One region of the Paenibacillus sp. FSL K6-3182 genome, then DNA from elsewhere that is predicted to be linked to it. Evidence: a T-box and tRNA genes for the amino acid it is inferred to sense, from the RefSeq annotation. Region 1 holds a T-box; the other holds one or more tRNA genes.
The links. The T-box of region 1 lies ahead of argS (arginine--tRNA ligase). A T-box ahead of a tRNA ligase gene usually reads a tRNA of that ligase, here a tRNA-Arg.
Positions count from the first base shown of each region.

Region 1 (10,811 bases):
AGCTGCCCCTCCGCTGAGGAAGTTGAGCACCATTTGTGGTGTCACCGCTTGTGGAAACGCACTAACTCCTTCATCACATACTCCATGATCACCCGCCATGACAATAACGGCTTTACGTGACAAATCTGGCCACAGCTCGCCTGAAATGCCTGCAAGCTGCCTGGCGATTGTCTCTAGCTTGCCGAGGCTGCCTGGCGGTTTCGTCAAAGAATCAGAATGCTTCACAGCTAATTCTGCTGCCTCTTCATTAAATGGTTTGATTTGTTTGATCGTCTCTGCAAGCTGAGTTTCCAATGCATGTTTCAATTTCATAACTCCTTCAAACGTTTTTTTAATATTTTATATTTTCATATTCGGTTGGAGCAATATTTGCGGAGCACCCGTAACAGGATGGACGATCACAGTTGTATCCGCCTGATAAACCTGCTTGATAAGACCTGCAGTTATGACCGCCCTGGGTGTTCCAGCTGCTGCAACTTTGCCTTCATGAAGAACGACAAGCTCATCGCAATAAAGCGAAGCCAAATTAAGATCATGCAGGACAGCAATAACGGTCAGTTCACGTTCACGCTGCCAAGCACGTACCGTATCCAAAAGCTGAATTTGGTAACCAATGTCCAAATAAGTCGTCGGCTCGTCCAATAATATAATAGAGGGCTCCTGCGCCATAACCTTTGCCAAAGCAACACGTTGACGTTCGCCGCCGCTTAGTTGATCCATTTTGCGATGCGATAGCTCTTCGAGTCCCATGGTCAATATCGCTTTATCAATAATTTCCTCTGAATCATGTTTATCGCTGCCAAGCCAGTTTTGGAAAGGGTATCTTCCCATGCTAACAACCTCACGCACAGAGAATCCTACCTGAGGCAAACCGCTTTGCTGCAAAACCGCCATCCTTTGTGCGATTTGCTTTCTTGGATATGCCGAGATGCTCTGCCCCTCGAATAAAACTTCACCTTGCACCGGCTGTTCAACGCCTGACAATACATGCAGCAGCGTTGATTTGCCAACACCATTAGGTCCAATAACACCGTACATCCGCCCTTTTTGAAATGAGCAGGAAAGCTTATTGAGCACAGTCCTCCCTTGCACCGTCTGAACGATGCTGCGCACCTCAATCATAACGCCCCTCCTTGCTTCAGCTTTCGCCGATGCAGCAAATACGCAAAAAATGGCGCACCAAGCAGAGCCGTAACAACGCCAAGCGGAATTTCCTTAGGCGTCAGCGCCATGCGCGCAAGCGTATCAGCCCATAAAATAAATATGCCTCCACCGATAGCCGATAAAGGGGTAATTAATCGATAGTCGGGGCCAACGAGCAAACGAATGAGATGTGGTACCACGAGCCCAACAAAACCGATTACACCAGAAACAGAGACTGCTGCTGCCGTCAGCAAGGTCGAGCTGATTAAGACGATCAGCTTCGTTCTCTCGACATGGATGCCAAGATGCGCTGCATGGCGTTCCCCCAGTACAAATAAATTGAGAGATTGCCCATATGCAAGCAGTAGTGGAAAGCCTACCGCGAGAAAAGGAATAAGCATATATACATGTTCCCAGCTTCTCATCGCAAGCGATCCCATTAACCAGAACAAAATTTGATTCACAACGCCCTCTGAGACGGACACCATGAATGATACAAAAGCGCCTAAAAAGGACTGGATGATAACCCCTGATAAAATAAGCGTTTCAATATGTATAACACCCTTGTTGCGAGACAGCCAAAAAACACCAAGCAGCGTCAAGGTTCCTGTAGCAAAAGCAACTAGCGGTATCGTCCACATGCCAATCGCTGACTGCAAGCCAAATAAAATAATGAATGATGCACCAACTGAGCTCCCCGAAGACACTCCTAGTGTATAAGGATCAGCCAGCGGATTTCGAAGAACCCCTTGAAAACCCGTGCCAGCTAGTGCGAGACAAGCACCAACGAGGACGGCAAGCAAAATACGCGATAGACGTACTTGCGTGACGATCGCTATTTCGGCAGGTGTATAAGGGACTGTGTTATCGGCAAGCCACGGCAGCTGGTGAAGCAAAATGCCCCAAACATCTCGAATGGAAATACCAGCCGAGCCAATCGACAAACTTACAACGATAGAAACAGCAAGAAGGAGCATAGCTGCTCCTCCATACCAAACTAATTTATAGGTCATCATTATTTTACGAGATCCGGGTGAATCACTTTCGCAAGTTCCAGCAAACCATCTGCAAGTCTCGGCCCTACACGAACAAGCGGGTCCTCCGTTACTGCATGCATTTGCTTATTTTTCACCGCATCAATGACATTCCAGCCTGGACGGCTCTCAATGCCAACAACAATCGGATTCGGCTCCTCCTTCAATGCAGGGTATATAATAAGCTCGGGATTCTGAGTAACAATCGACTCTGCACTCACCTCATACCAACCTGGAGCAGCTCCTGCAACATTCTCGCCGCCAGCCAGTGCCAGCAATTCGTCAAGGAATGTGCCAGATCCAACGGTCCAGCCTGGGGAAAATTCTAAATACACTTTCTTTTTCACTGCATTCTTAACTGCATCCGAAACTTGTTGCTTCACTGAAAGCATGTGGCCTGCAACCTCAGCCGCTTCGGATTGTTTATTCATAATATGACCTAAATTTTCGATTTTGGCAATAACTGCATCATACGTGAGAGGGTCTGTCGCATAGACCGGAATTTTCAGTTCTCTGAGCTTCGTGATTGCCTCTCCATTCATTGAAGAAGACGCCAGCACGAGATCCGGATTGAGAGCTGCAACTGCTTCAATATTTGTCGTCATATCGCCAACCTTTGCCTTGCTTGCCGCCTCCTCAGGATAGTTGCTTGACTCATCAACACCTACCACACGGTCACCTGAGCCGATTGCATAAATAGCTTCAGTTTCACTAGGAGCAAGCGAGACAATTTTAGTTGGCTCTTGCTCAAATGTAATCTCCGTACCTGTATCGTCCTTTAATGTTAGTGGATAAACGGTCGATTCATTCGCCTTGGATGGCTCGTTAGTTGCAGTCTGACCAGCATTGTTCGTTGTTTTTCCCGGCTCGTTAACCGTGTCCTTATTTGCACCGCATGCTCCTGTGAATACGAGCATCATCACGAGCAGCAAACCTACTAGCGTTTTCATTGTACTTTTATGTAACCTTTTCATTTTCCTTACTCCTCCTGCGTCATATATCGTATTAAAAATAGCATCCCCGACCTTGAGTCAGAAATGCTAGTATACGCTTTTTCTAATTAGGCTAAGCGAACAGCTTCTCCAACAAAATCGGATCATGCAGGTGAAGATATGGTGCATCTATCCCCGTCCATCATCTATAAAATGATCCGTTGTTACTATACAACGTCTTGTTCTATTTGTCTAATGTCATCCATGCCATACTCATCCTAATTATCGACGTTCTGCTTCACTCATTTGCCGCATAGGTAACGTAATGGGTCTATTTCTTAGCGCGCGTTTTTTTAACCATGATGAGTGCGTTTAGCCTTAGCCTGAACTGAGCAGCAAGATGTAATTTTCAAGAATCGGGCTCATTTTTGAAGCTAACGGACATACAATTCGCTATATTCAAGAATCGGGCCCATATTTGATGCTAACGGACATAGAATCAGATGTTTGGAAAAAAGTGAGCTAAAAAATAACTTGTGAAGCCTAATGAGAGTTAGAGCTTCTGTGTCCGTTACGGTTGCCAAAAAAGCGAAAGTGAGCACAATAGCGTATCTGATGTCCATTACCACAATTCGTGACTTCTCCGCCCTTGCTATACTTTTATTTTTCTAAACATTCGTTCCTCAAACAAATAGCAGACAGCAGATAATACTTCCGTTCTAACACGCGTTCTTTTTATGAATCTAACAGAAGAATATACAACTCATAAAGGAGGTTCTTTCCTAAATATGAAAGCAGAACACAAACCAAATTATAATCTGCTAAAATTCACTATCATTTTATTGGTTTTGGCAATTGTCGTTGTTTTAATTTTCACATGGCTCCGTAAAGGCGAAGAATTATCGCCTCCCATGACGGAACATCTCTTCGACAAAGGCGAAGCTAAATGGTCCATCGATGGTTATCCAGCGAAGGTGCTAGACAACAATTTATTTAAAATCGAGCTTACTGATCTCTCGGGCGCCCCATTACAAGGAGCTGAACTATCAGTCAAGCTTGAGATGATGGATATGGTTTGCGGTGATTACGAGTTTAAAATGACGGAAGCTGATCCTGGAACATATACGGGCGAAGGCGTACCGCTGATGGCTGGCACATGGAAAGCGACTCTAACACTCAAGACGGTTGACCAAACGTATACCATCGACAGATTACTGCGAGCGGTTCATTAGCTAACTAATTAGCAAATTACCAAAGCCATGGATTAATCGAAGGAATGACACCATTCACCGTAAGCCCGCGCAAAATCGAGATGACACCCACAGCAATCGCCGTGACTACACTTGCTTTACGCATAAATCGCCGCCATTTCTTATTGGCAAAAGCAGCGATCGAAGCAGCCACAGCTAAAGCAGGGAAAGTCGATAGCCCAAACAAGGCCATGACAGCCGCTCCTTCAAGTCCTGAGCCAGTGGAGGCTGCCGTCATTTGCATCGCATAAGTTAAGCCGCATGGCAAAAATCCGAAGGCTATTCCAGTTGCGAGCAAATGGAACGTTTCCTGCTTAGCAGAGCGAGAAGCACCGCCTACTAATCTTTTGTGCAGAAAGCTAGACAATCGGTTCATGAGCGGCAGCTGAAATCTCCGCCAAAGCCAGAGCAGCAAGAAACAGCCGCCAATAATGGATGCCAATCCTTGAACCCCTGCAAATTTACCTGCAACATCCACAAAAGAACCTACTGTTCCCATTACAGCCCCTAATAAGGAATAAGAGAGAATGCGGCCTGTATTATATAGAAGCATTGATTTTTTGACTGGCGCTGAGGAATTTAATGAGACGGTTGATACAATCCCCCCGCACATACCGATACAATGAGGTGCGCTGAATAAGCCTGTTAAAATAATGAATCCAATCAGCTGCCAAGTCAGCGTCATCTGCTTGCACCAACCCGGCTCTTGCTTTGCAGCTGACCAGAAAGCCGAAGCGCATTACTTACAACAGAAACAGAGCTAAGCGCCATCGCCGTTCCAGCCATCCAAGGCTCAAGCAAACCAAAAGCAGCAAAAGGGATGACGATAACATTGTATAGGAAAGCAAAGGTTAGATTTTGACGCACATTTCGAATCGTTAATCGGCTAATTCGAATCGCTTCTGGAATGGCGTGCAGACGAGAGAAAAGCAGCGTCATATGGCCTGCGCTAAGCGCTGCATCTGTTCCTTCACCCATTGCTAAGCCAACATCGGCTGCGGCTAATGCTGGTGCGTCATTCCATCCATCCCCTGCCATTGCGACTCGTTTGCCGCGACGCTTTAACTGCTCCACCAGCGCCAATTTGCCTTCGGGAAGCATGGAAGCATGTATGCTTGAAATCCCAACCGCTTTTGCAGCAGCAATTGCCGGCGCCCTGTGATCTCCAGTCGCTAGAACAGCGGAAACCCCTAAATTTTTAAGCTCTTTCACTGTCTCTCTCGCGTTTTCCTTTATCTTATCGCTAAATGCGATTGCACCAGCAATCTCATCGTCTATTGCTGCATATAGCACGGTTTCACCCAAATCCTCACGCTGCCTTGCGAATGCAATGATATCGACGCTCAAAGCCCATTGGCGTTCTGCTGCAAACCGAGCGTTTCCGATAGCGAAGCGCTGCTCCTCAATTATCGCTTCAACGCCTCCGCCTGGTGTGAAGACATGATGACTGGAAGCTGGAATAATAAGCCCTAGTCTGACCGCCTCCTTCTCAATTGCTCTTGAAAGCGGATGTGTGGAGTCCGCTTCAGCGGCTGCCGCCAATCTCAGCAAAGCATTTCGGCTTCCTTTAATAGCTAGTGAAGCACTTATATGAGGCTTGCCTTCCGTTAATGTTCCTGTTTTATCAAAAATGATCGTTTGAATACTTGCCAAACGTTCAAGCGCGCCCGCTTCCTTCGTAATAATGCCTTGTTTCGCAAGTCTGCTGGCTGCAATGACAAGTGAGATCGGTGCGGCTAGACCAAGCGCGCATGGACAGGCTGCTAATAAAACAGCAATGCCGCATATGAATGCTCGGCTCCAATTCCCCGGCTCAAGAAATAATCCCCACATGAAAACCGTTGCTACGGCGAAGAGAAGCATAACAGGAACAAACCAGCTTGCAGCCGCATCTACATTTCGCTGAATGGCTGATTTTGACCGTTGTGCTTGACGAACAAGCTCCTGTATGCGGTTAAGCATCGTATCATGGCCAGCTGCCTTCGTACGAATGCGAAGCTGCGAGCTTTCATTCCAAGTTCCCGCCCACACTTGATCTCCTTCCCGCTTTGCAATCGGCAGACTCTCGCCTGTTAGCAATGATTCGTTGGTTGCGGAGTGACCGCCGCATACAATGCCATCGACCGGAATCGTTTCTCCTGCCTTTACGATGACAATATCGCCCGCTCTAACAAATTCGGTCTGAATATGTATCACTTCACCTGCCCGTTCAACCGCCGCCGTCTGACTTTGCAGTTTGCCGAAGCCGTCTGATCCGCGCTGCGCACGCAGCGAGGCGGAAACTTCAATGTATTTACCCAGCAGGACAGCTGTGATTACGACAGCAGAAGTTTCAAAATACAATGGCGGTGCATGAGCAGCCACCTCTGAGATCGACCGAAACAAGCCGTTTTGAAATACGACATAATGGCTGTACAAATAGGCGGCTGTCGTTCCAATGACAACAAGCACATCCATATTGGCGCTTCGCTCGCGTACCGCATGATAAGCACCGAAGTAAAAAGGCAAACCTATTGCAAATTGAATAATCGTGGCTAGTATGAGCTGCAACCAAGGGATAGTAAGCCAAGCAGGCAAATAATCAAGCATCGGCCTTAAAAACGGCAGATGCTGCATCATTCCAGTTAATAACGGTACCGTAAGTACCGCTGAAGCTATGAGTCGCAGCTTCAATATACGATGCTCCTTGTGCAAGCCTTCTTTAGCTGTCTCATTAAGCATCGCTTCAAAACCTAATTGCTTGACACGATCAGCAATTTGTTTCGCTCCGAGCCGCTCAGGCTTAAACTGCACCCAAGCGGTGCGAAGCGGAAAGCTGACGGCAGCCATTTGAACACCATCCATTTTGCTGACTGCTTTCTCTATTCTTGCCGCACAAGCTGAGCAGCTCATGCCCTGAACCGCAAAATCTATCGTAAGGTCGCTATCCTCTACCTGATTATCATGTACCTGCTCCATTTGCAGCACCCGCCCTTCGTTCATCGCTGTTAATGCCTGTACCTCTGCGTTAAACTATATGACGGGCAAGCCAATTGCATGATTGGAACATCTGTTTACATTCTATTTGGCGCAGGAAGTCCCAGTATGTGAAGTGCATCCTGCATCGTTTGCTTATAACGCTCGGTAAGCCAAATACGCAAGCTTTTCGCTGAGCCTTCAGCCTTCAAAATAGGACATGTGGCGTAGAAATGGTTAAACAATGCGGAAAGCTCATATACATACGTACAAAGCTGATTAGGAGACAGCTCCAAAGCGGCAGCTTCCAGCGTTTCAGGCCAATAAGCTAATTGTCTCAGTAATGAATGCTCTTGAATCTCAAGATCGCTAATCTCAGCTAGAGCTTGTGGGTTAAACTCCGTGTCGCCTGCTCTCTTCAAAATACTGCTGGAGCGAGCATACGTATACATCAGATAAACACCTGTATTGCCGGATATTTCGGTTGCTTGATCAAGATCAAACACAACCTCTGTTTGCAAATGAAAACGAAGCAAGTAATAACGAATCGATGCTGCTGCTATCGTACGACTTGCCAAGCCGCCTTTACGGGATCTTTTTGCGTCTATGATTTGTTCCATTCTTACTAAGAAATCCGCTATTTTTATGCCGATTCCTTGCCTGCCTGACATCGCATACGCATGCTTGCCGTCTGACGTATCGATACCTAAACCACTTGCCGTATTTGGGCTTAATGCAACAACACCATAACTGACATGTTTCAACTGTTCTGCTTGCTCCTGAAAACCCAAAGCGAGCAATGCTTGTTTAACCATAGCTTGAGGATACTCTTGGCGCTGATCAATTACGTTTATGACCATATCCGCATGACCGATTTTTTTCCTTGCACCGCTTGTATGCGTTGACCACAGACCATCAGAAAACTTCTGGTAACGGAAATCGTTATCGAGCAATCCAAACTTCCACAGATGGTAAGCAATATCTTTGGCCGTATAAGTCAAAATACCGTTTGAGCGAACGAGCACTTTATCTGCGTGGAAATCCGATTGTTCCTCTGGTTCTCCGTTTTCATCAGAATGCTTCAGCACATAACAGCCCTTCAGCTTCCCTTCTGTTTCCTTGCGGAATATTCCCGTTGATTGCAGCAGTTCAAACGCGCGAGCCCAGAAGCCTTCACGCACAATATTGCTTTCCCATACTAGAACATCATAAGTGATGCCAAACTGCTTCATTTCCTCGACATGCTCGCGTACAATTCTTTCTGCGACCAACAAGCCCATCCATGCTACATTCGAATGCCCTTCTTCCAGCTCTGCAAGAACCTTGGTACGTTGTTCAAGCAATTCTGGCTGCTCTTTATAAGCCCGATTAATGCTTGAATACGTATCCCAGCAAAAATCCCCAAAACGCTCATAAGGCAGCACCGACTTTGTCTGAAGAATGCCTACCACCGTATCCGCCAATTGGTTGCCTAGATCATCAATGTAGTTATGCACCTCAACCTGATGACCCGTCCTTTTGAGCATTCGCGCAATCGTATCGCCTACGCAGGAATTACGCAAATGACCAATATGCGCTGATTTATTTGGATTGATAGATGTATGCTCAACAAGCACTTTTTTGTTAACTGTCGTTTTCTGCGAAGATAGCTGATCTGCATTGACTGCCCACCAAGACCAATTCACATAGAAATTAAGAAACCCGGGTGAAGCAATTTCAATCTTTTTTATGGATGAGGAAAGACTTGGATGCTTGATTAATTTTTGTTTGAAGTCGTCTGCAATCAATGAAGGTGCACGTTTTAAAAGCCTTGCCAGCTGCATTGCAATATTGCTGCTATAATCGCCATGCGCTAAGTTAACGGGATGCTCGACCGCAATTTTGAAATTTTCAGGTCGCTCTGTACGTCCCTCTTCCAGCATGCCTTGCGTTATTTCTTCAATTGCTCCAATAATCAACTTATGAATCATTGTAATTCCTCCTATTATCAAAATAAAAAAGGCCCCCGTCTCTAAAATAAGAGACGAGAGCCATAAAGATCCCGTGGTACCACTCTAAGTGCCAAGCCTGATAAGCAGCTTGACCCCTCATTTTCGTAACGGTCAATGACCGGATTTGCCTACTAAGTAACTTCGTTCGTTTCGGCAAACCATTTCATGGGCCCGCTTCATCTAAGACATCCGTACCGGCTTCCACTAACCCGGCTCGCTGCAACTATCGGTCCTAGACTACTGTCCCAATCGCTAATGTTGTTATTTCCAACTCATATGCTTAGAAGTATTTATACAGGAAGTGTATCTCGGTGTCAAGTCTCGCTGCATTTTTCGAACTATAACTTCCGTTTGTTCAACGTTTCATCATCCCACACTTGCACTTCAATGTATCTTTCTGGTCCTCTTTCTCCCTTGGCATTCCATTCTTGTGGTAATCCAAATTCTCTTACTACTTCAAAGATCTCGTTCATAGTATAGACCTGACCTCGATAAGGCTTTCCGTCTTGGAGCCTCATCGTCGGAAACAAATCTCCATAAGTAAAACTAATCGTATTTGGCTCGAAATTCGACATTGGAAATTGCAGTACTTTACCTGCTGGATACCATTCTAAGAGCCATGGACATTCCCCGAGAGTCATATAATGGGGAAACTTCCGAATGGGCATGCCGCCTTTATCTATAAATAAATCTCTTGCTTTTAATTCGAGACTCCGTCGAATTTCCAGATAATCCGTGGACCGTTTGCTAGCGAAGCCTTTATTTTGAACAATGATTTCGTTTAAAACACGATCTGCTTCCTCTGGATTTAAGTCTGATAAATTGCGGAATGGACCAGTCGATTCATCATAGTAGTGATACAAGAATTCAAGCATGCCTATATTCCCCCAATCCATAAAAAGTATAATACTACTTATGGTTGCTTTTCAATATGGAAAATAGTAGAATTATTTATAGAACGTATGTTCTCATTGATAACAAAGGAGTTGCACCTTATGTTTAAGAAACTAGAATGCGTTTGCATTCACACGATCGAAATTGAGAAATCTCTTGCCTTTTACACTGCGATGGGTCTAACTGAAAGCTGGAAAATAGAACGAGCATTAGAGGATGGGTTTGTTTGGAAAATCATCGGTCTAAAATTTCCAATGAAGGACAGCTCTGAACTTGTTCTTAGCAATCATCCTGACAACAAATTTACTGAAGTTGAAATTCTGGTTGAAGATGTCCGTGAAGCACACAACGAGTTAAGCAAAAATGAAGAAATTCAATGGATTAGAACACCCTTTGCTACGGAGTCTGGACATGTCGCTGTATTCGAAGCCCCTGATGGCAACGTTTTCGTTCTAGTTGGAAAATAAACCAAAAGCCGTTAAGAAGAGTTGTATATGGGCGAGCCCCCGAATGGGTCCAGCACTCATATCCCAACAAACATCTTATCGGCTCTTTTTTAACTCATTTCTATTAGAAATTCATAGAAGTTATTTCGTAGATTTTTGCAGCAAC
Region 1 is NZ_CP150265.1:3,459,896-3,470,706, reverse strand. Features, by position in the region: gene cobT (nicotinate-nucleotide--dimethylbenzimidazole phosphoribosyltransferase) at 1-312, opposite strand, end outside; gene MHH56_RS15065 (heme ABC transporter ATP-binding protein) at 340-1,122, opposite strand; gene MHH56_RS15060 (iron ABC transporter permease) at 1,119-2,156, opposite strand; gene MHH56_RS15055 (ABC transporter substrate-binding protein) at 2,159-3,151, opposite strand; gene MHH56_RS15050 (FixH family protein) at 3,898-4,341, shown strand; gene MHH56_RS15045 (sulfite exporter TauE/SafE family protein) at 4,358-5,044, opposite strand; gene MHH56_RS15040 (heavy metal translocating P-type ATPase) at 5,041-7,317, opposite strand; gene argS (arginine--tRNA ligase) at 7,413-9,284, opposite strand; T-box leader at 9,331-9,567, opposite strand; gene MHH56_RS15030 (hypothetical protein) at 9,644-10,180, opposite strand; gene MHH56_RS15025 (VOC family protein) at 10,301-10,666, shown strand; gene MHH56_RS15020 (endo-1,4-beta-xylanase) at 10,787-10,811, opposite strand, start outside.

Region 2 (10,811 bases), 3.4 Mb from region 1:
CTTGATAGCCGTTGACTTGGTGTCTGTGTTAGCCGCCATTTTAAACTCAATGGATGCCGGCTTGCCGTTTGATGCTTTATCTAATGCAGCTATTGCTGCATCCAATTGATTTACCGTTACCGTTGCCGTTGTCTTACCGCTGTTATCCGTTTCAGCTTTAAGCGTGCTTACTGCTTTTACGGTCTCGCCATTTACGATCGTCACTCCAGCATCTTCAGGTTTTGTAGAAGGTGCAGGCGTCGGCGATGGATTCGGTGTTGGCGATGGAGTTACGATATCACCTGAAGTAACCGTCACACTCGTCTCAGCGAGACCATATCCGTCAGCACTCGCTGCTGAAATGACCGCTGTTCCCGCTTTTAACGCTGTGACATATCCATTTGAATCTACGGTTGCCACAGCTGGATTAGAAGAAGTCCATATTGCAGCAGCTGAGCTTCCGCCTACAGGCTCGACGGTTGCAACCAGCTTAGATGCAGCATCTCCAACTTTTAAGGAAAGGGAAGCTTTATCCATCGTTACTTTCGTTACATTCAGCTGATATACGCCTACCTTGCCGCCTACCTCGTAAGCAACCAAGAGTAAAGGCATTCCAGTTGGGCTAATGTTAGCCGGAATAAACTCCAAGCCTTCCGGGCCAGTATCTGTATCTAAGTTGTCCTTGCCTTGACTGTCTTTGAACACGCGAGTATTTGTATAATTAGCGAATGTCGCATGTGCAGGATCTGTTACATCATAGGTCATGAAACCACCGATGCGCTCAAGACCAACGAATGCCAAAACCTTATTGCCAACCTTCCCCGTTTTAATATCTTCCGGTTCTGGTCCCTTCTTGCCGCTTCGATCGTCAATGGCTGTCTTACTGTTGCTTGTGTTAAAGAATGCTGGCAAGCGACTGCCCGTTATCGTTTCAAAATCGTTGCCGCTGTCATAGACCTGCTCCATCGAGTTCGCATTCCAGATAGAGAAAGAACGTCCGCCATACATGTAAATGCCGTCATTGCCCATATCGCTTGCGACTTCAATACCATCATAAGCAGTCTTGCCATTTAGGAAAATCGCAGCCGCTGAAGTCGGATCAAGCTTACCTTTTAATGCACCTATCGTGCTGCCGTTTGTACGGTTCGGCCATTCCGTTACATCGCCTTCATTAGCTGTAAAAAGGTAAGTTTGACCGTTAATTGTATGAGATGCGATGCCGTCAGGCATGTACATCCCTTTAAACGGTACATTTTCCAGCTTAATCGCACCGTCTTTTAGAACGTCGAGAGAATTGCGCGGATCATTATAATCCTTTAATCCAAGTGCTTTTACAGACGTCACTTTGTTCGTTTCGATATCAATAATCGCAATTGCATTATTCTCTTGCAATGACACATAGGCTGTCTTGTTATCATCCGAAAGAGTGATATACTCAGGCTCCAGATCAGACACAGCGTCTGCTTTTGTTCCGCTCGATTTAATTTTCCCATCTGCCGGATCTACTTTGCCGCGAATATGAACACCATCCTCGATAACGGACGGATCATCGAAGAGTACATGGGTAACTTTGTTGCTTACTGTATTGACAATCGTTACGCTTCCTTTAGGATCATCTGCACCATTGCGCGGCTCCGCCTCATTCGCAGTAAGGATATACTTTCCATCAGCTGTTGACTTAATCATATCCGGTTGTACACCAGCAGCATAGGCTGAGATTAAATTACCATCATAATCGAGTACGATGATTTTACCTGGCTTGAGTGGATCCGCCTCTTGTACCGCTACAGAAACACGCTTAGTTGTCGTATTAATATCTACACTAGTTAAATCACCGTATACAAAACCTTCAACCTCGGCCATCGGCTTAACAAGTATCGTTTTTTCTTTACTTAGCGTTCCGTTCCCGCTTCCCAAGCTGACAATATCTAGGCTTGGCGGATCACCGGAGCCGTTAACCAAATAAAATTTGCCATTGTCTTTGTTGAATTTCACGATCTCGGCAACGCCGCCTTCTTTATTGAATTGGCCTACTGAATATTGTCCGATTTTTGAAATATTGAACGTATCTTTAATCTCAGCGGACGCTGGCTTTATGAGCATATCTGCAGCTGCGCTCGCTACAGCCAATCTAACTTCGCTGCCAAAAACTCCAATGGTTCCCGTAGCTTGTGCATTGTCCCCAACTTCAACCTTCGGAAACGCTCCATTCACATAAAGCAGCATATTGTTATCAAGCTTAATCGTATTAGCCGTTTTGTCCACGGCAGTTACATTGCCTGTAGTTGTCACTCTCCTGCCGTACATATCAGCTGTTACTGAATTAAGCTTATCTACGTTAAGCATAGACTTATCGAACGTATCTTCTGCCACTAAGCTAAAAATTTTATTGTTCAGCCTTGTTACCTGTAAGTTGCCTTTTACCCGCACTTCGCCGTCATGAAGACCAGCCGTCCCAGAAACGCGTACCTCTGCGCCTATCGGGATGGACGGGTCCATGCCTTCAACAGCAATTGCGCCCGTGAACGATTGTACATAACGCACTGCGTTTGCTTGGCTGTTATCCGATTTAACGGACGGAGTTGTAACCAAACCTTCGACCGTTACCGCTTTGTCTGCTGTATTCTTCTGGAGTGAGCCGATAAGCTTCACAAAATCAGGAATGACATCAACGGTTCCTTCTGTTTTTCCACCTCGCGTTGGAGACGGATCCACTACTGCAAAATCAGCAGCATTGTTGTTGGAATCTTGGAAGTTAATGCGGCGCACGCCTTTAACAGCCGCTGGCAGTGAAGCTCCATTCCCTACGGATGTGCCTTCGTGCAGTGAAGTCTGAACCGCACCGAAGCCTACCGCATCAACAACTGTCGAAGTGGCGTACACTCCTTGGAACAATTCCACCGTGCCATCCACATCAGACATGCCGATGGATTGCTCTTTCGTGCTTGCATATGCATCAGCCAGGTAAGGATCCCCGTAATTTTTGTCGCTCGTATTGCCCCATGTTGCTTCAAGGCGAACAAGGTAATAATCTTGAGGAGCAATGACCGCGCCTTCTTCAAAATCATAGCCTTGTACCGTTGTAGCACCTTTATTGCTGTATCTTAAATGATATCCTGCAAGTGATATTGGCGAAGCAGTAGGATTGTAGAGCTCTACAAAATCGTACAGGTACGGAGATGCTGCTGGCGGAGTATCTTTATTAATTTTCCCGCCGCCGCCATATACTTCGTTAATTAGAACATGAGTTGCTGGCGCTATACTGGATTGAATGGTAAACGCAAACGACTTAACTATGCTAACTGGCGTCCCTGCCGTGCTGTCAGTCGCTGTAATCGTCACATTAGTATTTGCTACAGCCTTGGTCGGTGTCCCCGTTAAAGCACCATTTGGCGCAAGGCTAAGTCCTTCTGGCAAGCCAGTTGCAGTAAAGGTATATGGCGTGTTTCCACCAGTAGCCTGAATAACTGCGGAATATGGAGATCCAACAAAGCCATCAGCAAGAGACACTGTAGTAATGGCTAGCGGCTGGACAATACCCGGCCCCCATGCGCCGTCAGCACCGCTGCGAGGTATTGCTGCTAGTAATGCATCGCCGGTAGCTAACTCATAATCGACTTGTTTGAAATCCGCTTTATTATTGTCTGTATCTAAGAAGTTGCTGCGGCGAATGGACTTTTTCTTCGATGTGCCTTCTGCTGAGCCCGTAGGGAATGCAGTCTCATATCCGTCGATATTACTATCCTTATCATTGCTTCCTGTACCGACCATATCTACATAGCCGTCTGGCTTAGTGTCAAAAGGATTAGGATCAGTCAGTAAAGTTTGATTGCTCATTAGAGCAACCTTCATCCCTTTGTTATTAAACAATCGCTCCCAAGTGAGATCGCCTTTTGCATAGAGATCTACCTTTGGTTTTTCAGCACCTGTAGAAGCTCCTGTTATAAGAAAAGAAGAATGCGCTTTAATCGTTCCGGTCAAATTAAGCTTTTCCCAAGCCTTAGTAGCACCTGTCGTTACACCTGGGAGCTGTTCCGCATATTGCAGCGACCAACCAGCAAGATTGACATCACTATCCGTCGGGTTATAAAGCTCAATAAAACCGTGAGATAACAGTATTTCAGTATCCTGATTCAATCCACCGCCATATACTTGATTGATAACAATGTGCGGGGTGGCTAAATTATAGGAGTTGTCTATTGCGTAAGGCGTCCCAGACAATGGCAAACCAGCAGCCATGACAGGTCCGCCTGCCAGCACCATGCTGGCCGTAATTTCCGTAGCTAATAATAATGATATTAACCTTTTACTATAGATCTTCAAGTTTCACTCACTCCCATATCTATTATGTTAACTAGAATTGTAGAGAGTATTTATTTCATAATGATTAATGTTCCATGAAGCTTTTGTAAAGCGCTTGGTTTTTGGTGGGGGGGTGGTTTTTGGTAAAGCGTATGGTTACTGGTGGAGTGTTTAGTTATTGGTAGAGCGTATGGTTATTGGTGGAGTGTTTGGTTCTTGGTAAATCTAGATAAAACGTTTGATAAAACGCATTGTAACTACTTGATTAAACACTTGGTAAACCAGTTGATTAAGTGCTTAGTAAGCATTTGATAAAATACTTGATAATCCATTCCAAACCTCGTCAAAGCACATGTTTTACTTTTTTAGTGTATGGGCAAACTAAACAGCCCACTGAGAGCTTCCAGACGGGATGTTTTGTTTGATATGTTTATTTATCTTTACACATATGATATTTTCGTCACTCAACATCGGAATCTACTGTTACGTTTTTCATGGTTAACCTTTAACCCTAACGGACTTGAAATCCGCTATTTCGAGAATTCAAGCTCATTACGTGGATCTAACGGACATAGGATGCGTTAATAGCTCAAAAAGTAGCCAAATTAAGCATCCTGAAACTAAATAAGAGATCCTATGTCCGTTAGTTCTACAAAAGGACGGAATTTCGGCAAATAAGGTATCTCATGTCCGTTAATTCTACATAAGGTTGGCAGCACCACTTATAAGACATCTGGTTTCTGTTTGATACGCTTATTTATGTTTACACAAATAATATTTTCGAATCAATATTGGAGTCTGCTCATGCGCTGTTCATGTTCAGCCCTAACGGACATGAAATCCGCTATTTCGAGAATTTAAGCTCGTTACGTGGATCTAACGGACATAGGATGCGTTAATAGCTCGAAAAGTAGCCTAATCAAGCATTCTGAAGCTAAATAAGAGATCCTATGTCCGTTAGTTCTCTAAAAAGACCGAATTTCAGCAAATAAGGTATCTCATGTCCGTTAATTCAACACAAGGTTGGAATCGTCGCTTATAAAGTATCCGGCTTCTGTATGGATGCATTTATTTATGTTTACATAAATAACATTTTCGGTCCAACATTGGAGTCTGCTCTTGTGCTGTTCATGTTCAGTCCTAACGGACATGAAATCCGCTATTTCGAGAATTTAAGCTCGTTACGTGGATCTAACGGACATAGGATGCGTTAATAGCTCGAAAAGTAGCCTAATCAAGCATTCTGAAGCTAAATAAGAGATCCTATGTCCGTTAGTTCTCTAAAAGGATGGAATTTCGGCAAATAAGGTATCTCATGTCCGTTTCAGCTCTTACTTGGAAGTTTTAATTGTAGAGAACCCTCGCAATTAGCTAAGAATACGTGCGCCTGCACCAATCCATCAAAACCACACTTTAAACCTTCAACTTCCGCATTAGGTGCTTAGATGTATATGCTACCTTCTAATACATGATAGTTAAACTCTATTTTCCATTACCACTCAGCAGCCAGTCTATTCCGTCATAACTTTCTATTGTCCGTTCGGTTATCCATTCCCTGAACAGTGTGATTAATGATTCCTATATGTTTATTTTCAGCAAAATAACTGTAAAGGTATTCTATGATTTCTCGAGCTTCTACATCAATAATATAATTTTTTGTACTTCGTTGATTTAGCACATTATTCTTAAGCTTTTTATATAAATTACTTTGCTGCATAAATAGCGCTTCTAAACCTATCCGTTAGACATTTTTAATCATAACTTGATATTTCAAGAATAGGTTTAAATGTTTTAGGTTCACTGTCTTTGAAACTTAGATTAATGCTTTGCGTAGAAATATTTGTAAATAAAGAAAGAATGAGGTCATTACGAATGAAAAAAACATTCCTATATGCACCAATCATTCTTGTGGCTCTGTTTTTTCTTAGCATGAATGAAGCAGGAGACGAGCTACATTGGAAAAAAATTGTAGAGAAGATTTTAGTTTTGGGCTCTGCATTTGGGGTCTTATATTTAATTAATTGGCTGACCAAAAATAAGCTTTATGTTTATTAGAATTCAAACGTGGACACTATCGAATCGATACATTTAAGTGTAACTATATTTCTCCAATTCACCTAATGCCAATAAAGGAGAATGATTTAATGAGGCGCAGAACTCGTAATAATAAGGTTGATACTTTCTTTTACAGATTGGAAGTATTTTTTGAAGTATGGATATACCTCCCTCGGCTAATTTTCCGACTATACAAATGGATATTTGATTAGCTTACATACACTTGTTTAGTACAGGGAGTCTCTAAGACGCTTCCGACTAGAATGAAATAAATGTTATGTAAGACCTGGTAAGGCGGTACTAAGCGATATGTCTTTCATGGTGAGAAGGTGTGAATTACTATCCGCCCCTCCCCTCTATGGGCTAGAGAAGGTTTCTAAGCAAGCGAGAGCTCACTAATACCCGTTTGTATGATCTATGGCATAAAACGGCGAAGCTACTGCGAGAGAGCGGTTCAGAACTCAAACAAATAGAAGAATGGTTGCTTCATTCATGCGAAGATCAGAAGATCAGAACTACAGCAGATATTTATATGCATGCTTCTGAAATAACCAGCAGAGAGGCTTCTGATCGGTTAGTATATCTTAACCCTCAAACAGTTAGTTAAAATTTCGCACCATCTTCTGCACCATATTAGGTGCAAGAGGCACTTTTATTGCAATATATAAAAACAAAAAAAAGCCTTGCTGCGCAAGGCTTTCGGGTTTAAATAGTTGGAGCGGGTGATGGGAATCGAACCCACGCTATTAGCTTGGAAGGCTAAAGTTCTACCATTGAACTACACCCGCAAAAAAAGATTATGGTCGGGACGACACGATTTGAACATGCGACCCCCTGGTCCCAAACCAGGTGCTCTACCAAGCTGAGCTACGTCCCGAAGTGTAAATGAATTGCGTCTAATGTTGGGAAAATGGCGCGGCCTAAGAGATTCGAACTCCTGGCCTTTTGATTCGTAGTCAAACGCTCTATCCAGCTGAGCTAAGGCCGCACAATTTATGGAGCGGAAGACGGGAATCGAACCCGCGACCCTCGCCTTGGCAAGGCGATGCTCTACCGCTGAGCCACTTCCGCATGTATTTCTGTCGGCCGTTCGTTTCGTTTATCATCGCGGCGACAAGTAATAATATATCACCCCTGAAAACAAAAAGCAACTGTTTTTTGAAAAAAGTTTTAAATTATTTTAAATCCCTTAAAATACATTGTTCTAAAATGGCCGAAAAGCCTTATATAGCGCGGAAATATGTGCTTTTAGACTTCATAAATCCAATCATAAAAATCAGCTTAAATGACGTTGCACCTTACTCCATTTACTCCTTCCGATTGTTCAGCTCTAATGGATAACATTTTATAAATAACGAATATAATTGGTCACTTCCCTCCCACTCGCTTCTAAGCTCAATATACTACACATGGCTTATCTAAAAGAACAAAAAACCGCATTTCCATAGGAAACGCGGTTTACAGCATTAATATTAGTTCCTATGCTCCAGCAGCAGCCAATGGTCTCTCTGACTGTGCACGGTTAATCAATGCCACTTTATCCGCAGCAGGCTGGCCGGCTAGTGCATATGGTAAGCAAAGAGGAACGCCTGTACGCGGATCAGGCACGATATCTGCCTCAATGTTAAACACTTCGCGCATAATATCCGGTGTCATAACTTCTGCAGGCGTACCTTCGCCTACAACGACACCCGTTTTAATTGCAATCATATGATGAGCATAACGTGTCGCGTGGTTCAAATCATGAACGACCATGACTACTGTGCGATTATTAGCTGCGTTTAGCTTTTGAAGCAAGTGAAGAACCTCTAGCTGATGCGCCATATCTAGGAAGGTTGTAGGCTCGTCAAGGAATAAAATATCAGTTTCCTGCGCAAGAGACATTGCAATCCATGCACGTTGACGTTGTCCGCCCGATAGATGATCAACCGGACGATCGGCAAAATCAGTCATACCTGTCGCTTCGATTGCCCACTGCACGATACTGCGGTCATCCTTAGTCATCGATCCGAAGCCCTTCTGGTATGGAAAACGACCATAAGAGACAAGCTCAGCTACTGTGAGTCCGTCCGGAGCGGTTGGATTTTGCGGCAAAATTGCCAATTGCTTCGCTACTTCCTTCGTCGATTGCTTATGGATAGACTTACCGTCCAGAAGTACACTGCCCTTCGAAGGGGTCATAATACGGGCCATTGTTTTCAAAATCGTTGATTTACCAGAGCCGTTAGCTCCTACTAGCGCCGTGATTTTCCCTTGAGGTATAGCAATGTTTAAATTCTCAACGATTAGACGGTCATCATAAGCAATATCAAGACTAGAGGTCGTTAAACGAATCATTGAACATGCACGCTCCTTCCGCTGCCTGAGGCAGACACCTTCACATTTTATATTTATATTTCAATAAGTAACGAATATTGATAACGATTATCATTTATTTTCTAATGATAATGTTTCTCATAAAAAAAGTCAATGATAATATAAATAGCATTTATTCATATCGACAAAAATAGAGCCCCATTTAAATAGAAAAGCCGCCCAACAGATTGGGACGGCTAGCTTTTATCATTATACAAAAGTTACCACTTTAGCTTCGTGCCAAATACGAGTCCATTGCTTATTAGCCTTCCAGGCGTGGTAATGAGTTTTCCTTGCGCGTACATGCCTGAGGATGCTCCTCCGTCCAAATTCATCGCCTGCTCAGCGCCAAGCTGAATCATGATTTGACTCCACTGTTTTATCGTTGCTTTGGAGACGGTAGCTATGACAACAGTCCCGTCCTTTTTGACAAGAATGCCGCTTCTGCCAGCTGCATCGGTCAATATTTTGGAGCTGCTAAACCCTTCCCCAGCTGGATTAACAGCCGGTTTCCCATCCTTCACAAGCCTAGGTCCTGCACCAATGGCGGTATGAACGCGAGACCATGCAATCGGACTTTTCGAGAGGTTGGTCATTTCGATCTTATAATCAACCTTCGTCCCCACCTTAAAGCGTGAGGCTAGCTTCTCCTCAGAGCCTGTATAAACGAGAACATATCCATCTGCTGGAATGCTGACATTCTCTTTTTTGCTTATTTTGGTCACGACACCCTTACTGACCGTTACTGAGGTGCCTTGTGCAAATCCAAGCTTAGCACCACGCTTTGGCGTGAACATAATGGCTGACGATGCGCCTGCTACAGGTGTTCGATTAATAAAATACGCATACCAGTTGTTAGGCGACTTAAAAGAACCGTCTGTTCCACCTAAAATTTTGACGCGTAGCGTATCCATAACTACATTCCCGTCCCATGTAAAACCAATCGCTGTCCCTGTATTGCCTATATGCTCCACATTGCCGTCTACAATTACCGTTCCATATGGCTCCGGAATGCCGCCATAAGCCTCGAAGTAAGTTCCGTTAATCGCTGCGTCTGCACGGTAATCTTTAGCAATCGATTGAAGCGACTGAACGACGCCTATTTTACGGCTTGCCAGGCCTGCAGTAACCGGCATTCCCTTTGGAATGGTAACGGTTTGAACCGTAAACGACTGGCCTGCTGCAACAACCTTCTTGGATTCATGCTTCACCTTTAGGTTCAAGGTAGAGGCTGTAACCTGAATAGGAAGCTTCAGTTGGCCTTTGTAGCCGCTAGCTGAAACATCTACATAAAGATTAGCTGATCCAGCTGTAACCGGGGTTACCACGCTTTTCTCATTGATGCGAACGATCGCTGGATTGTCGGAGCGATAGCTGACAGCGACTGGATCGGACAGCTTCAGCTTGTCCGTGAGCAGGAGCCGTGTATCCAGCGGCAGCTTAACCGCCGCCGCTGCTGCATAGGTGATCGCAACGGTGCGAACTGGCCCCGCTGCGATTAATGTACTTGCGGACGCATATACGAAGCGTCCGCTGCCCTGCGGCGCCACACCGCTCGCGGGAACCGCGGTGTGACCGCCGTAGGTGTACAAGATCGACCCGGCAGAGCCGTCGATCGCGTACACAGCGCCGGAACGGCCGCCGGCCAGCACCGTGCCGGCGCCAAGATCCGGCGCAAGCGCCGCGGGGCCAAAGCCTCCCGCCCCGCTGGCGCTAATGCGCCATAGTTCCGCCCCGTCTGCGAGGCGGAACGCAGCTATGCCGTTGCCGCTGCGCTCGGCGGCAACGACAATACCTTTGTCTCCGGGCACAAGCGCCGGAGACGTCCAACCGCCTGCGGGCGCTGCCGCAAGCTCGCGAGTGAAGCGGACTTTACCGTCCTCTTCATACGTAGCGATAGCTTTGCCCGCAAGCAGCATGACGCCGCCGCTCACATCGCCCGCGATCAGCTTCGCCCCAAGCAGCGTCTGCTCAAGCGACGCTTCCCATACAACTGCATTGCCGCGCACGGCATACAACACGCCATTGCTGCCCAGTACATAGACGCCGCGCTTACCTGCGGCCAGTTCCTTAACCGAGACGCCCTCTGGCAGCAGAGCAGCCTGCTGCTCTCCCACACT
Region 2 is NZ_CP150265.1:6,856,046-6,866,856, forward strand. Features, by position in the region: gene MHH56_RS29935 (choice-of-anchor I family protein) at 1-4,302, opposite strand, end outside; gene MHH56_RS29940 (hypothetical protein) at 6,154-6,336, shown strand; tRNA gene MHH56_RS29945 (tRNA-Gly) at 7,051-7,124, opposite strand; tRNA gene MHH56_RS29950 (tRNA-Pro) at 7,137-7,213, opposite strand; tRNA gene MHH56_RS29955 (tRNA-Arg) at 7,248-7,324, opposite strand; tRNA gene MHH56_RS29960 (tRNA-Gly) at 7,333-7,407, opposite strand; gene MHH56_RS29965 (ABC transporter ATP-binding protein) at 7,816-8,673, opposite strand; gene MHH56_RS29970 (phosphodiester glycosidase family protein) at 8,913-10,811, opposite strand, start outside.
Region 2: it has a tRNA-Arg gene. The T-box ahead of argS (arginine--tRNA ligase) is inferred to sense a tRNA for this amino acid. The anticodon was not compared.